DNA from 3 places in the Gordonia sp. L191 genome. Region 1 is predicted to be linked to each of the others. Evidence: riboswitches for the same ligand, from Rfam matches in the RefSeq annotation. Region 1 holds a riboswitch; each other region holds the start of a gene.
The links. Region 1 has a riboswitch for cobalamin ahead of QNM97_RS15105 (CbtB domain-containing protein). Riboswitches for the same ligand answer to the same signal wherever they lie in the genome.
Positions count from the first base shown of each region.

Region 2: another riboswitch for cobalamin. It lies ahead of QNM97_RS15865 (FecCD family ABC transporter permease); the one in region 1 lies ahead of QNM97_RS15105 (CbtB domain-containing protein).
Region 3: another riboswitch for cobalamin. It lies ahead of nicT (Nickel transporter NicT); the one in region 1 lies ahead of QNM97_RS15105 (CbtB domain-containing protein).

Region 1 is NZ_CP125996.1:3,340,598-3,346,335, forward strand. It holds gene QNM97_RS15095 ((2Fe-2S)-binding protein) at 70-732, shown strand; gene QNM97_RS15100 (CbtA family protein) at 803-1,627, opposite strand; gene QNM97_RS15105 (CbtB domain-containing protein) at 1,655-1,876, opposite strand; cobalamin riboswitch at 1,912-2,072, opposite strand; gene QNM97_RS15110 (ATP-dependent helicase) at 2,129-5,738, shown strand, end outside.
Region 2 is NZ_CP125996.1:3,506,931-3,512,668, forward strand. It holds gene QNM97_RS15855 (ABC transporter substrate-binding protein) at 1-527, opposite strand, end outside; gene QNM97_RS15860 (ABC transporter ATP-binding protein) at 524-1,297, opposite strand; gene QNM97_RS15865 (FecCD family ABC transporter permease) at 1,329-2,402, opposite strand; cobalamin riboswitch at 2,492-2,701, opposite strand; gene QNM97_RS15870 (alkaline phosphatase D family protein) at 2,803-4,419, shown strand; gene QNM97_RS15875 (ClpP family protease) at 4,529-5,143, shown strand; gene QNM97_RS15880 (ClpP family protease) at 5,140-5,738, shown strand, end outside.
Region 3 is NZ_CP125996.1:1,018,817-1,024,554, reverse strand. It holds gene QNM97_RS04730 (cytochrome c oxidase assembly protein) at 1-235, opposite strand, end outside; gene QNM97_RS04725 (DsbA family protein) at 505-1,239, shown strand; gene QNM97_RS04720 (vitamin K epoxide reductase family protein) at 1,267-1,953, shown strand; gene nicT (Nickel transporter NicT) at 1,982-3,094, opposite strand; cobalamin riboswitch at 3,118-3,256, opposite strand; gene QNM97_RS04710 (copper resistance CopC/CopD family protein) at 3,319-4,995, opposite strand; gene QNM97_RS04705 (YcnI family copper-binding membrane protein) at 5,016-5,714, opposite strand.

The DNA of each region.
Region 1 (5,738 bases):
TCCGGGACGTCGGGCGCCGGTCGCTCGTGCACGTCGCGCCGTCCGGCGAGCGGCTACGCTCATCCGGCAGTGACCACTCTCGATGACCTCGGCCCCTTCTTCGCCGTCCGCACGCATGCCCGCGGGCAGCGGTGTGATGCCCCATGGCTCACAATGGCCGATCTCATCGAGGACGCGCACATGCTGGAGGCGCGGGTGGAACGCGTGCGGTCCGCACTCGGGGCGGGCGCCGCGGCACCCGTCGAGCAGAGGGTGGCCGCGTCGGTGACCCACCTCGGACTCGTCGCCCGTCTCATCGCTCCGATGATCGCCGTCGCCGCGCTCGACGAACCGCCGATCTCGGTTGCGGCGGAGGACCTCTGGTGGCAGGACGAACTGGGCGGGCCGTATCCGCTGTCGGTCACCACCGCCACGACCGACGTCGGGCCCAACCTTGCCGACGGAATCGTCGGCGCACTCACCGACGCCGTCGGCGACGGATTCGGGGTGAGTGGGCGAACGCTGTGGGGCAACGTCGCCTCGGCGACCAACAGTGCCGCCCGACTCATCGCGACGGCGCGCCCCGAACACGGCGCTCTCGCCGTCGCCGCGGCCGACGATGTTCTCGCCGAGCCCCGTGTCGAGGACGGGCGGTTACGCGCGGGACCGGGATTCCGCCGCCGCAGTTGCTGTTTGATCTATCGGGTCACCGGCGATCGGGGCGCCGTCTGCGGTGACTGCATCCTGACCTGATCCCGCCTTCACCCACGAACGCACCACGTCCGCCCCGCACGTGTGCGCGAGGCGGACGGTAGTACAGAAATCAGCTGTGCACCGCAGCCGGCGTCGCCGCCCGCTGAGACGAGCCCGACCGGCTCAGCCAGCTCATGATGCCCGCGAAGGTCGTCGTCAGCACGGTCCACAGGATCACCTGATTGGCGATCACGTACACCCGGAAATCGCCGATCACCGCGCCCGGGAATCCGGGAAAGACGATCGTGTCGCCGTTCATGACCGGCTCGGGAACCTCGTGGAATTCTGGCAGTAGCGCGATCGCGATGGTCACGACCACCAGGTAGCCGATCGCGGCTGCCAGCGTGGCCGCGAGCCCTCCCCAGCGTTGCCGCAGCCACAGCGCGAACACGACCGCCGCGATCACCGCGACCACCGAGATGACCGTGAGGGTGAGATACGCCGTCGACCGGGCACCGATGGTGTCGTCGTCGCCGACGGCCGGCGGGTTGGCCGGATACGCGACGAACGGCACCCCGAAGACCGCGACGAAGCCCAGGAGCCCGATCAGGGCCGCAGCCCATCGTGGGTCGGCTCCGGCGCGGTGATGTGCCAGATAGGTCCACAGGATCGTGAACGCGATCGCGAAGAACGCGCCCATCGACACCGCGAACACGATGGTCCCCACACCCGCGCCGATGTTCTCCTGCACCGAGCGGGTGAACACCTCGGCGCCGTGCTCGTGGCCGCCGTGCCCGTGCGCGGTCATCAGGGCCTCTTCGGCCTCACTGCGTCCGTCCTCGTAGTCGATGGCCTTGGCCACCTGCGGCTCGATGAAGATCCGAGCGAAAACGTAGGCGACGATCCCGGCGACCAGTCCTGACAGCAGGCCGGCGCCGATGAATTTCTTCTCCATGTTCGGTTGTCTCCCGTGCTCGTTCGATCAGTGGCAGGGGAAGCCGAGGAAGTGCCGGGAGTCGTGCACGAATTCATGGATGTGGGTGTCGTTGCCGAACACCGACCAGGCACCTTGGTCGTAACCGATGAAGTAGTAGGCCATCGCGGCGAGGATGAAGGTGGCGGTCAGCCACAGGGCTGCCGACGCGACGGAGAGGTCGGGTACCGCGAGGGCCCGTGCCTTGTTCTGGTGGGTGGTTGCAACCATTCGGAGGTCCTTTCGTGGGATGACGCGTCCCAGCGCTTGTCGGATCGATGCTCGGCGGAATCCTGACTCGTCGGGCGGGGTGACTCCCCTACCCGGCCCACAGTGGCGCGACCGTCCCGGACTCACACCGGGTTTCCGTCAGCATCTGGCGAGAACTCTATACCCGGCAAATGTGACCGGCACGACCCATCGGACAAACCGAGCAGAACACCGCCACTGCGATTTGTCGGAGGGGGCATGGATGATGGGTGAATGGCTTCGCCGTCGGTCCTCGATCGCTTCACCGCGCCCACGCGGCGCTGGTTCAGCGGCACCTTCGCCGAGCCGACCGCCGCTCAGACCGGGGCGTGGTCCTCGATCGCCGACGGCAACCACACGCTGGTCATCGCCCCCACCGGTTCGGGCAAGACCCTCTCGGCATTCCTGTGGGCCCTCGACCGGCTCGCGGCGCGCCCGGATCGGGCACGCGGCACCCGAGTCGTCTACATCTCACCGCTCAAGGCCCTCGCCGTCGACGTCGAACGCAACCTGCGTGCACCGCTGACCGGCATCACCCGCGCGTCGCAGGAACTCGGCGATCCCGAGCCGGCGATCACCGTCGGCCTGCGATCCGGGGACACGCCCGCCGCGACCCGCCGCAGCCTGGTACGCACACCCCCGGACATCCTCATCACCACCCCGGAGTCGCTGTACCTGATGCTGACGTCATCGGCGCGGGAGACACTGACCGGCGTCGAGGCCGTGATCATCGACGAGGTCCATGCGGTGGCCGGCACCAAGCGCGGCACCCATCTGGCGCTGTCCCTCGAGCGTCTCGACGAGTTGTTGGAGACGCCCGCACAGCGCATCGGATTGTCGGCGACGGTTCGCCCACCCGAGGTGGTCGCGGGCTTCCTGACCGGTGCCGCGCCGTGCACGATCGTGCGTCCACCCGCGAGCAAGACCTTCGATCTTCGCGTCGACGTGCCCGTGGAAGACATGGCCAACATCCCGCCGCCCCCGGACGCACCTGGTTCCGAGGATCTCGACGACGCGTTCTCCCCGACCGCGGGATCGCTGTGGCCCTACGTCGAATCGGCGATCGTCGATCTCATCGAGGCCAATCGCACGACCATCGTGTTCGCCAACTCCCGTCGCCTCGCCGAGCGACTGACCGCACGGCTCAACGAGATCGCCGAATCCCGCAGCTCGCAGGCCGCGGTGCCCGCCGCAGCCAACCCGCGGGTCGCCGGGGGCGCTCCGGCCATGGTGATGGGTAGCGGCGCGTCCTCGGCGGCCACGACCCTACTGGCCCGGGCACATCACGGGTCGGTCAGCAAGGAGCAGCGCGCCGAGATCGAGGACGAACTCAAGACCGGCCGGTTGCGATGTGTGGTGGCCACCAGTTCGCTTGAGCTCGGAATCGACATGGGCGCAGTGGATCTCGTCGTCCAGGTCGAGGCGCCGCCGTCGGTGGCCAGCGGTCTGCAACGCATCGGCCGGGCGGGGCACCAGGTCGGCGAGATCAGTCAGGGCGTGCTGTTCCCCAAACACCGCACCGACCTCATCCACTGCACCGTGGCGGTGTCGCGCATGCGGCAGGGTGAGATCGAGGAACTGCGGGTACCCACCAACCCGCTCGACGTCCTGGCCCAGCAGACCATCGCCGCAGCTTCGATCGACGAACTCCACGTCGACGAATGGTTCGAGGTCGTGCGCCGCAGTGCACCGTATCGGGAGCTCGGCCGCGGCGTGTACGAGGCGACCCTCGATCTCATCTCCGGACGATTCCCGTCCGACGAATTCGCCGAACTGCGTCCACGCGTCACCTGGGACCGTGAACGCAACGTGCTCATCGGACGTCGCGGCGCCCAGCGGCTCGCCGTCACCTCCGGTGGCACCATTCCGGACCGTGGGTTGTTCGGTGTGTTCATGGTCGGCGAGAAACAAACGCGGGTGGGCGAACTCGATGAGGAGATGGTCTACGAGTCACGCGTCGGCGACGTCTTCGCGCTCGGAGCCACCAGCTGGCGGATCGAGGACATCACCCACGACCGTGTGTTGGTCACCCCGGCGTTCGGGCAACCGGGGCGCTTGCCGTTCTGGATCGGTGACGCCGTCGGTAGGCCGGCCGAACTCGGCGCCGCCATCGGCCGGTTCACCGGTGAGATCGCCGATCCCGCCGAACTCGATCGCCGCGCCGACGAGCTCGGTCTGACCACCTACGCCCGCGACAACCTCGGTGCGCTCATCGCCGAACAGCGCGAGGCCACCACCCATCTGCCCACCGACCGCACGCTGGTCGTCGAGCGGTTCCGCGATGAACTCGGCGACTGGCGGCTGATCCTGCACTCCCCGTACGGCTTACGTGTCCATGCGCCGTGGGCGTCGGCCATCTCCGCGCGCCTGAAGACAACACTCGGCCTCGACGGCGCCGTCACCGCCTCCGACGACGGCATCATCGTGCGACTCCCCGACACCGACGACAACCCGCCGGGCGCTGCGGTGTTCACCATCGACCCCGATGACATCGAGCAACTCGTCACCGACGCGCTCGCCGAGTCGTCGATGTTCGCCTCACGGTTCCGCGAGTGCGCCGCCCGCGCATTACTGTTACCCCGCCGCGATCCCGGTCGGCGTGCGCCCCTGTGGCAACAGCGTCAGCGCAGCGCGCAATTGTTGGCCGTGGCCTCGCAATTCCCGGATTTCCCGATCGTGCTCGAAGCCGTCCGGGAGTGCCTGCAGGATGTCTACGACCTGCCCGCGCTGATCGACCTGCTGCGCAGCGTGGCCACCCGCCGGGTGCGGGTCGTCGAGACCGAGACTGAGTCACCGTCGCCGTTCGCGGCATCGTTGCTCTTCGGCTACGTCGGTGCCTTCATGTACAACGACGACGCGCCGATCGCCGAAAGGCGTGCTGCGGCACTGTCTCTCGACACCGCCCTGCTCGCCCAGCTCCTCGGCCGTGTCGATCTGCGCGAACTCCTCGACCCGGGAGTGATCACGGAGGTGACCAACCGCCTGCAACGACTCGAACCGTCGAGGCATGCCCGCGATGCCCAGGACGTGGTCGATCTGTTGCGCTGGCTCGGGCCGCTGACCACCGAGGAGGTCGATGCCCGATACCGCGGCAACGACCCCGACGCGGTACCTGCAGGCGCCCAACCGGTCGACGCGGCAACGGTTCTCGCCGCTCTGCACCGCGACGGCGCCATCATCTCGGTGAGCCAACGGGGACGTGCGCTCTGGGCCGCGATCGAGGACACCGCTCGGCTGCGTGACGCGTTGGGCGTACCCGCTCCGCTCGGGGTTCCCGCGGCGTTTCTCGAACAGGTCGCCGACCCGGTCGGCGACCTCGTACACCGTTACGCCCGCACACTTGGTCCGTTCACCGTCGACGAGGCGGCCGACTCACTCGGGCTCGGCGTCGCTGTCATCCGCGACGTGCTGGTACGCATGGCCGGCGAACGCAAGGTCATCGAGGGCGACTTCCTGCCCGAGGCGAGTGGTACCCAGTGGTGTCACAGCGATGTGCTCGGCCAGATCCGGCGCGGATCGCTCGCCGCGAGCCGCGCCGAGATCGAGCCGGTCGACGACGCCACCCTGTCGCGTTTCCTCGTGGGGTGGCAGCACGTGGCACCACGCAAGGCCGGCCGTGGCGACCACGATGATCGGCTGACGGGGGTCGACGGGGTGTCGGTGGCGATCGATCAGCTTGCCGGTCTACCGCTTCCGGCGTCGGCATGGGAATCGTTGATCCTGCCGTCGCGCGTCGCCGACTACAGCCCCGCCATGCTCGACGAGCTCCTCAGTTCCGGTGAGGTGGTCTGGTCGGGCGCCGGACGCATCGGCGGTGCCGACGGTTGGATCCGGTTGTGCCCGG
Region 2 (5,738 bases), 170 kb from region 1:
AGATTGCTCATGTCGGCGTAGAGCGCATCGAAGGGCCGCATGATGCCGCGCGCGGTGCTGCCGGCCTGCCGGCACGCCTCGGTCAGCTGATACGGGACCGCACCGATGGTGCGAATCCAGTCCGGGGTGACTCCTGTGGACTCCTTGAATCCGTAGTTCCATCCCGCGAACACGAAGTCGGGCTTTGCGGCCGCGATGACCTCACGGGTGAAGGCGTCGCCGAGGTTCTTGGTCGATGCGAAGTCCGACTTCCACGGCGAGGACGCGATGTCACGTTCCTTGCCCGCATAGGTCGTGTAGCCGACCATCCGATCGGCGAGGCCGAGGGCGAACATGAACTCGGTGATGCCGGTGTCGTTGGTGAGCACGCGGTCCGGGACGCCGGGAACCGTCAGGGGCGCACCACAGTTGGTGACGGTCACCGAGGCCCCGGCGGACCTCTGTGACGGCGACGCCACATCGGCGCCGCATCCGGCGAGTGTCAGCAGTGCCGCGCAGACCAGCGCGAGCAGTGGGAGTCTTCTCATGGTTGCCTTTCATCGAAGAGGATCTGGGGGACGTCGAGTCGGGGATGCCGGACGATGTGGGCGTCGATGTCGAACCAGGCGCGCAGATTCGCGGGGACGAGCACCTGCACGGGAGTGCCGGTCCCGACGACGCGACCGTCGACGAGGGCGAGCAGCGTGTCGCAGAACTGGGCGGCGATGTTCAGATCGTGCAGCGCCGCGACCACGGTGACGCCGGAGTCCCGGGCTGCGGCCAGCACCGAGAACTGGTGTCGCACATCGAGATGGTTGGTCGGCTCGTCGAGCACCATCACCCGCGGCTGCTGGGCGAGTACCCGCGCGATCAGCACCCGTTGTGCCTCACCCCCGGACAGCGAGGTGAAGACACGGTCGGCGAGATGGCCCACTCCGGCGACACCCATGGCCTCCTCGACCGCCGCGGCGTCCCTCGCCCGGGATGTCCGCGCGATCGACCGATGCGGGAACCGACCGCTGGCGATCACCTCGGCTGCGGTGAAGTCGAAGTCCAGTGTGGAACTCTGGGTGAGCGCGGCGACCTGACGGGCGTTGTCGCGCATCGAGATCGCGGTGACGTCGACGCCGTCGACCTCGACGTGGCCGACGGTGGGGCGCTGGGCGCGATACAGACAACGCAGCAGTGTCGATTTCCCGCTGCCGTTGGGTCCGATCACGCCGAGAAAACTCCCCGGCGCGGCGGTGAAGGTCACCTCACGCAGCAGCGTCACCGAACCGATGTCGACGCCGACCCCGTGATACCCCGCTGTGGTCATGTTCCCGACCTCCGGTGGCCGTCAACCCGTTTCATCGATCGACCACGCTGCGCCGGCGGTGCATGAGGATCAGGAACATCGGCACCCCGACGGCGGCGGTGATCGCGCCCAGCGGCAGTTCCTGCGGCGGCACGGCGGTTCGGGCGACGAGATCTGCCGCGACGAGGAACACCGCGCCGATCAGCGGAGCGATCACCACGAGTCGGCGATGGTCGGCGCCGACGAGTAACCGCGCGACGTGGGGAACGACGAGCCCGACGAAGCCGATCGCCCCGCACACCGACACCATCACGCCGGTCATCAACGCCGACAACGCGAATGCCATGACGCGGAACCGCGACGCCGACAATCCGAGGGATGCGGCGACCTCGTCACCCATGGCGAGCGCATTGAGCGAGCGCGCCAGGCTCGCCACCGCGATCACCCCGCCGACGGTCACGACGCCCACGAGGACCGCCGAATACCAGCTGGCCGCGGCCAGACTGCCCAGGAGCCAGAACATCACGCTGCGCGCGGCGTCGCCGGTGGGTGCGAGAAACACCAGCACGGTGGTCAGTGCCGAGAAGCCGTAGCCCACCGCGGTACCGGTCAACACGAGGCGTAACGGTGTCAATCCACCTGCGCCGGAGGCCATCCCGAACACGATGAGGGTGGCGAGCAGAGCTCCGGCGAAGGCGGCGACCGGCATGGCGTAGAGCCCGATGCCCGACAGGACGCCGAAGAGCACCACGCTCGTGGCCCCCACCGATGCGCCGGACGAGATACCGAGGACGTAGGGGTCGGCGAGCGGGTTGCGCACCATCGCCTGCACGACCACTCCGACGACCGACAACCCGGCACCCACCACCGCTCCGGTGATCACGCGTGGTACCCGGGAATCGATGACGATCCAGTACGCGGCGGCGTCGTCGGCGGAGATCGGGCCGCCGGTCAGCGCGGCCCACACGAAGCGCGGCACGTCGGTACCACCGACGTCGGCGGTACCGAACGCCACACCGGCCCACGCCACCACGAACAGCGCGAGCACACCGAGCGCCGCGAACACGCCGACACGCGTCCAGGTCGGCGCGGCCGGGGTGGCCTGCGGTGAGGTGTGATCATCCACTGTGGCACGGTCTCTCGTCGGGCGGAAGACAGCCGCGCTCGACAGATCGGCGCACCGGCCATATCCCGCGAGGCAAGTGTCGACCACGGTTGCCCATGGCCACGGCGGCAGGTCTTCGGACTTCGGACCCGGCACCGAGATGCCACCTACCCGCGGCCGCTTCCCGGACCGTGAAGTCCAGTGCGAGGAGCCGCTGTCGTTTCCGTCACCGCTGCGGGGCAGCTCTGGATTCTCACCAGATTCCCTTTTCACCGACCGGCCCGTGTGGCCCGGTCGGAACCGACGCGCGCTGAGCGTAGCAGGCATCTCGCCGAGGCGTCGCCCAGGTCTTCACCCCCGCATCACCGAGTCGTGGCCGGTCGTCGTCCGTGACGACACCGTGCGGTGATCGCCTCGACGCATGCGCTCCCCCAACCACGCTCCGCTACGCGTCACCCCGGACAAGGTGCTGCGCGCCGGCACGTCCCGCCGTCGATTCCTCACCTGGACCGCGCTGGCCGCCGGGCTGGCCACCGCCCCCAGCCTGTTCGCCACCGACGCCGCCTCCGCTCCACGAGTCCGAGGTGCCGGCCACCCGTTCACCCTGGGAATCGCCTCCGGCGACCCACTCCCCGACGCTGTCATCCTGTGGACCAGGCTGGCGACCGACCCCCTCGCACCCGGGGCGGGTATGGGCCGAGACACCCACGATGTCGGCTGGGAAGTGGCCCGCGACGAACGGATGCGGATCGTCGTGGCGCGCGGGGTGACCCGCGCCGGCCCGGACACCGGGCACAGCGTGCACGTCGACGTCCGCGGCCTGACGCCGGGTACCGACTACTTCTACCGATTCCGCGCGCTCGGTGAAGTCTCCGAGGTCGGCCGGACCCGCACCGCGCAGCGCATCGGAACTCCCACCGGCGCACTGTCATTCGCCCTCGCCTCCTGTCAGGCCTGGGCCGACGGCCACTATCCGGCGTTCGGTGACCTGGCCCGCGAGGCCCCCGACGTGGTGTTTCATCTGGGCGACTACATCTACGAGAAGCCGATCCCGATGGGCGGCGGTGCACGCGATACCGCGGTGGTGCCGGCGTCGGCGTATCGCGAATGCCGTGACCTCGACGACTACCGCGAACGCTATGCCCTGTACAAACTCGACCCGAACCTGCAAGCGGCGCATCGGATGAGTCCGTTCATCACGATCTTCGATGACCACGAAGTCGACAACAACTGGGCCGCCGACATCCCCGAGGACGACCAACCCCTACCGCAGTTCCTGCTCCGCCGGGCTGCGGGCATGCGCGCCTGGTGGGAGAACACCGCCGTTCGGCTCGCCCCGCCCGGGCGCGGATTTCGTGCCTATCGTCGCTTCACGTTCGGCGATCTTGCTCAGTTCAGCGTCCTCGACACGCGTACTCACCGCAGCGATCAGGTCAACGGCGACAACGACACCGGGCAGAACGCGGCCACCGCCGACCCGCACCGCACCATCACCGGCGCAGCCCAGGAGCGATGGATACTCGACGGCCTCGCCGCGTCCGGCAGCCGATGGAACGTCCTGGCCCACCAGACGACGATCGCCGACCTCGCGCGCGAGCGTGACGGGGTCCGCGCGGTGAGCATGGACGGATGGAGCGGGTACGAGGCGTCGCGGACCCGTGTCCTCGAGGGCGCCCGCGAACGCCGAACCGCCAATCTCGTGTCGATCGTCGGCGACATCCACCGGAATGTGGTGTCGGAGTTGCGATCCACCTACACCCGACCTGCGCCCACGGTCGGTGTCGAGGTGGCGGGCACATCCATCAGCTCCGGCGGCGACGGTGCCGACAGTGACGAGTCCGATCGACAACTCAAGGCCGCCTCACCCCACGTACGATTCGGCAACGCCCAACGCGGATACGTACTGAACACGATCACCCACGACCGGTGGGAGGCGCGGTTCCGGGTCTGCCCGACCGTCAGCACCGCCGACGCCCGGCTCCACACCCGCGCAGTGGTGACCATTCCGGCCGGGCGCCCCGAGATCGAGGTTCTCTGAGCAGACCATCAGAGCACCTGTGCCCGCACCACATCTGCTGTGCGCTGCGCGATTCCGCGCACAGCAGCATCGGATGGCATCAGTGACGAGCGCTCGACAACCTGGACCAATGAGCGAACACAGAACTTCCCCACCCCTCCGCAAACGCACCACCGAGAGCCTGCTGAACCAACGCATCCTGATGCTCGATTCGGCGCTCGACGACGAGATCGGCAGCGCACTGTGCGCACAGTTGGTGATGCTCTCGGCACAGGATCCGGTCGCCGACATCGGCCTGTGGATCAACTCTCCGGGCGGCTCGGTGCCCGCAATGCTCGCCATCATGGACACGATGCGGATCGTCCCGAACGACGTGGTGACGGTCAATCTCGGAATGGCCTACAGCGCCGGGCAATTCTTGCTCTGCTGCGGCACCCGCGGAAAACGCTACATCTTGCCGCACGCAAAGGTGTTGCTGCACCAGGGATCTGCGGGGATCGGCGGCTACGCCCCCGATATCGAGTTGCAGGCCGACGACCTGCGCCATGTCCGTGACACCGTTCTCGGTGTCATCGCCGAGCGGACGGGTCAGACCCGTGAGCGGGTGTTCGCCGACTCGCTGCGCGATCACGTGTTCACCGCGGAGGAGGCGCTTGCGTACGGCTTCATCGATCACATCGTCGACTCGGTGGCGCAACTGCGCCCGGCCGCGGCCACACCGACCGGATTCGGGGTGACCCGATGAGCACCTACACGATTCCCAACGTGATCAGCCGAACGCCGCAGGGCGAACGCGTCATGGACGTCTACAGCAGACTGCTCGACGACCGAATCCTCTACCTGGGCACCGAACTCGACGACGGCGTCGCCAACGCGCTCATCGCGCAACTGCTCCACCTCGACTCCGACAATCCGGAGGCGCCGATCGACCTCTACATCAACTCACCCGGCGGATCGGTGATGGCCACCTTCGCGCTCTACGACACCATGCAGTACTGTCACGCACCCATCGCGACCACCTGTGTGGGACAGGCACTCTCGTCGACCGCACTGCTGCTGGCGGCGGGCCGGCCGGGACGCCGTGCAGTGCTGCCGCACGCACGGGTGCTGCTGCACCAGCCGTCGGGACAGGGTCGCGGCACGATTCCCGACCTGATCCTCGCCGCCGAGGAGATACTGCGGACCCGCGAGGAGATCGAACGCGCATTGAGCCGTCACACCGGCAACGACGTCGAAACGCTGCGTCACGACACCGACCGGGATCGGGTCCTGCGCGCATCAGAGATCGTCGACTACGGCATCGCCGACCACATCATCGACGAGCGCGCCGTACTCACCCG
Region 3 (5,738 bases), 2.3 Mb from region 1:
AGAGGACCACGACCAGCAATCCGGCGGCGAGTACCGCGCCCACCCAGCGCACCGCGGCGACGTTCGATCGTCGCGCCGTCCCCACAGACGCAGCACCGGCGGCCACCGGATTGTCGGTGGGAACAGCGGTCCCGGCGGGCGGGGTTCCGACAGGCGCCGTGTCGACGGTCGCGGCAGTGTCGGTCGAGGTCGGCGGCACGCCGGGATCGGCGTGGGCATCGTCAGGGGCGGTCACAACAATGTCTCCTAGCAACGCCGCTGCGAGACGGCATCGTCGTCAGTCTACGACGCGGCGTAGGCGAACCGACCACGCCGCCGAGGCCCGCATCGGCGTCACGTGACGAGAACCACCCGGGACCAACGTCCCACCGGCCCCTACCGCTCAGATGCTCCTCAGATTCCTGCCAGTACCCTGAACACCGGCATGGCGGTCCTCCGGTCCTGCGCAGACCGACCGGAGCCCGACACCGACGCCGGAGAACCCGTGGACCAGGGAGACAAAAAGTGGCAGACAAACGCCGGAAGCCGATCGTCGATCCGCGAGCCGCCGAACGGCGCCGTTCGCTCTTCATGAAGATCGGGGCGGGTGTTGCGATCGTCGTCATCGCCGTCATCGTTGCCGTCGCGGTGATCCTCACCAACAAGTCCTCCACGGGTGACGCGACCGCGCCGTCGGTCGCAACCAACAGCTCGTTCCGCGTCACCACTGCACCCAAGGGCACCACCCCGCCGGTGACCGTGCAGATCTACGAGGACTTCCAGTGCCCGGTCTGCAAGCAGTTCGAGCAGGTCTACAGCGACGCGCTGACACAGGTGCGCAGCAATCCCAAGGTCGCCATCGATTATCAGCCGGTGGCCATCCTCGACCGGATGTCGAGCACCAATTACTCCACCCGCGCAGCCAATGCGTCGGCGTGTGTGGCCGAGGCGACCAAGGGCGCCGACAACTTCGCCATCTGGCTCAAGTTCCACAACATCCTGTACGCGAATCAGCCCGAGGAGAACGGGTCCGGTCTGACCGACGATCAGCTCGCTGATTTCGCCAACCAAGCGGGCGCACCCAACGTCAAGGAGTGCATCTCCGACGGCCAGTTCAAGAACTGGGTCGGTCAGGAGACCACGGCCTCCCAGGTCCAAGGAACACCGACGGTGAAGATCAACGGTCAAGATTTCAACATCCAGTTGGGGCCCGATGCCTTCCTCGCCCAGATCAATCAGGCCGCCGGCACCGCACAGTAAATCCACCCCGAGACGAAGCGACCAGCAATGAGCAGCACCACCTCTCCTTCCGGCACCACCCCGGACCCTGAGGCACCGGCGGTCGAACCGCCCGACGACGAGCTGATCGCCGCCGACGTGATCACCGATGACCGGCCGTGGTGGCTTCAGCGCCCCGACGTATCCACCGCGACCGGCATCGTGATCCTGATTCTCGGTGTCCTCGGGTTCATCTCGGCGGCGACGCTGACGATCGAGCGCATCGAACTGCTCATCAACCCGGAGTACGTGCCGAGTTGCAGCATCAATCCGGTGCTGTCCTGTGGCTCGGTGATGGTGACCGAGCAGGCTCGTGTCTTCGGGTTCCCCAATCCGCTGATCGGGATCGCCGCCTTCTCGGTGATCATCGTGACCGGCGTGCTCACTACTGCCCGCGTCTGGCTGCCGCGGTGGTATTGGGCGGGTCAAACACTCGGGCTCGCCCTGGGTTTCGTCTTCGTCAACTGGCTCGCCTTCCAGAGCATCTACCGGATCAACGCGCTGTGCCCGTACTGCATGGTGGTGTGGACGCTGACGCCGATCCTGTTGATCCTCAGCGCCGGAAGGCTTTTCGGTGACTCACCACGAGCCCGCGACCTTCGCGGCTGGCTGTGGGTGCTGTTGCCGCTGTGGTACGCGATCATCATCGTCGCGATCGGTGTGCACTTCTGGGATTACTGGTCGACGCTGATCTGAGACGTTCTGACTCCTCCGAGGTGGACGGTCACCGAGATTCGGACGGGGTCCGGACCAGCCGGTGCTCCAGCCGCGCCAGTTTCCAGTAGGCGATGGCGATACCCCACGCGACGATGAACATGATCACGATCGCGATGCCCGCGGTGTTCAGATCGAAACCACTGATCCAGTTGGTGATCGGGTCATCCCAGCCGAGATCGTCGTGCAGCACGCTGACCAGTTCGATGGTCCCGATGAGCAACGCCACCGCGATCGACAGGCCGGTGATGGTCAGGTTGTAGTAGATCTTGCGTGCGGGATGGGCGAACGCCCAGTCGTAGGCCACGGTCATGAACATGCCGTCGAGGGTGTCCATCAGACTCATCCCGCTCGCGAACAGCAGGGGCAGAACGAGAATCGCATACCAGGGCAATCCCGCGACAGCGCCGGTACCGGCGAGTGCGAGCAGAGCCACCTCCGTCGCGGTATCGAAGCCGAGTCCGAACAACACACCCACCGGATACATCTGGAAGGGATGCCGGATGCGGCGCATCACCGGCCCGAGGAGTCGTGCGAGAAAGCCCCGGCCGTCGAGTGCCTCGTCGAGTTGCTCCTCGTCGAAACTACCGCGGCGCAGTGAGCGGAACACCCGCCAGATACCGATGAGCGCAACGATGTTGATCAGCGCGATCAGATACAAGAACGAGCCGGACGCGATCGTGCTGATGGTGCCCAGCGCATGCCGGGCGGGCGAATCGTCGTCGGCGAGCGCCGAGACCGCGTGGGCGCCGGCGACCACGAGTATCGCCATCACGAAGACGATCGTGGAATGCCCCATGGCGAACCAGAATCCGACCGATTTCGGGCGTTTGCCGTCATTCATCAGTTTGCGGGTGGTGTTGTCGATCGCGGCGATGTGATCGGCGTCGAATGCGTGCCGCAGACCGAAGGTGTAGGCCGTGACGGCGAGACCCACACTGAAGACCTGCTTACCCAGGCTGTAGTGGTGCGGCACGATGACCATGAACAGCACACCGAAAGCCACGGCGTGCATCGCCGCGATGACGCCGAGTTGTACTGCGGCGTGGACCCAGTCGGTCCGGGTCCATCTGGTGCTGCCGGCCGAGCCGATCTGGTCGGCGGCCGAGGATGCAGAATTCACGTGAGAGCCTTTGGATTACGCGTCCGGACAAGGTGACGTGGGCCAGGGTCTGGCTGACCGTGCCCGTTCGGCACGGATGACAGTGGCGCGACCGCACCGGATTTCCACCGGTTTCCTGGATTCCCACGCGCTGACGAAGGACGCTACTCCCTCGGCGGTGAAATCAATAGACGAGGCGTCTCGCAGACCCGGGAATTCGCGACGGCAACTCACGACCGGGGGCATCACCACACGACAAATCCGACGGTGGTGACCTGCGCGTCGGAATCGCTGAACTGCACGGTCAGCGTCAGTGTCCACGCACCGGCGACGGGAACCGACGCCGCAACGCGGTGCCAGCGGGCCGACCCGGGCGAGCCGGTGTCCGTTGTGTCCGATTGGGCCGGAACGAATCTCAGCGCCAACGACGGAATCCCTGCCGACTCCGAGGACAATGTGGCGCGCAGCGACCGGGCCCGGATCGGCGTCCCGTGACCGTCATCGAGGGTCACGTCCACCACGGTGGGGCCGCGGCGCGTGGTCGATACCGAGACCTGTGCCGAGCCGTCGTCGAGAGGGGCCGCCACCTGCACCGGCGGACCGTAGGTGGTGCGCGCGGGCGGTTCGGTGACCAAGACGGAGGTGACGACGAGGACGGCGATGCCGCATGCCATCTCGAGCGGCACCGAACGCCGAAGACGGCTGAGGCCGAGGCGACGACGCGCGTATGCCGCCAGGCCGAGCATCGCCAGTACGAGAGCCGATTTGACGAGCAGCACGACACCGTAGGTGGTGTCCCACAGCGCTTGCACCGGCCAGATCTGCCGCCACGCCTGGAATTCCCCGGAGAGCACCAGGACGACCACCATGGCGAACGCCCACCTCGACCACCGATGCAACACGGCAGGTGTCAGCAGCTCAGGCGTCGGCGGTTCGGATCCCGGCGATTCAGGTGTCACCGATTTGGACGTCACCGCGGATGGGTTCCGGGAGTGCTTGTCGGGCAACAGGATCAGCACCATCGAGAGCAGTCCGCCGAGCCAGAGTGTCATCGCCACCACGTGCAGGGTGGTGACCGGCACGGCCAGCCATGTCAGATCCCCCACCGACGCATGGCCGTCGGCGGCGATGGTGACGGCGATACCCAGCCCGCAGGCCCCGATCAGCGCTGCACCCCACGCATGTGAGACTCGCCGGCGCGCGGCCGCGAACAGCACCGGTCCGAGCACCACGACCAGGGCCGCTCTGATGAGCACCACCCTCGTATCGCCACCGTCGAGGCCGGAGGAGAGCGCCGAGCCCGAGAATGCCCGGCTCACACCGACATCTGCCTTCTCGGCGGCCCGGACGAGAACCGTGCCCGCACAGGCCAGCACCGCCAGAACCCAACTCGGCGCCACCGTCCATCGGAATCGTTTGAGCGCCAACGTTCTCGGATACAGCATCAGCGACACCACCGCGAGACCCACAGCGCCCACCAGGCCCGCGTAGAGCAGCGCCTGCGATGCGCGATCGAGTGCGGTGACCGAGGCGGCGACCGGCGGTGCCGCCGGGGCCGGCGCCCCGGGGTCGGCCCGCACGCCGAACACGATGGACCCGGTGACCACGTGGGTGTCGGCGGAGATGACTCGCCAGGTGGCCGAATAACTTCCGGCAGGCAGATCGGGGCGCACCGGGATGACCAGGGCGTTGCCGGCCGAGATCAGATGTGGTGAGCCGGTGTCGACGCGATCGCCCTGTGCCGAGATGACACGCGCGGGATCGGCTCCCACACTGATGTTCTCATCGAAGGTCAACACCACCTGTGACGGCGAGATGGCGACTCGCGAGTCGTCGGCGGGCACGCTGGAGACCAGGGTGGCATGTGCGCCGGCCAGGCCGGGAGTGGCCATCACCAACGCACACACCACCCCAGTGAACACCAGAAGCGCTCTGCGCCACCTCAATTCGATGAACGCCCCTTGCGAATCAGCGCGAGGTTGGCCACCCCGACCAGCAGGGCGATGATCGCGATGACCAATCCGGCTATGCCCGGCCATGACGGTGACGAAGTCGAGTCGTTCGACATCGACTGATCGCTCGTGTGTCCACCGGATGCGGCGGCGAGGGAGAGCACGGGTGCCGGATGCTCGGGCTCGGCCTGACCGGAGACCGCTTTCTCGTTCCAGTTCACGACGGTGCCGTCACTGTAGGTCTGCTGGGCGGGCAACGAGAGCGTCGCCTTGTCTGGTAGCGGTCCCGCCGACACGCTGAACGTGTCGAAGCTCCCCGGCGCGATGGCGGCCTGCGGGGTCTGCGCCTTCCAGATCACCTGGGAGACATACTGGGTGATCTCGTTGCCGTCGTCGTCCTTCTGCGGCGCGGGCAGGCTCTTCTTGACCACCTGCACCGTCCATCCCGGCTTGGGTTGCGTCGACACCGAGATGATCGGGGTGTCGTCCGGGAAGGTCACCGCCAGTTCGGTGGTCGACGCGGTGTCGGATTCGGTGGGCACCCGGAAGGTCAACACGCCGTATCCGCCCTCGGTGGCGTCGATTCCCGACACCTTCACGTGTGCCGACGCCGTCCCGGAGAGGCCGATCATCAGCGCCACCACAGTTCCCGCCACGGCGAGCACCAACGCCGCTCGTCTTCTCACCATCGATATCCTCGTTCTCTCGTAGTT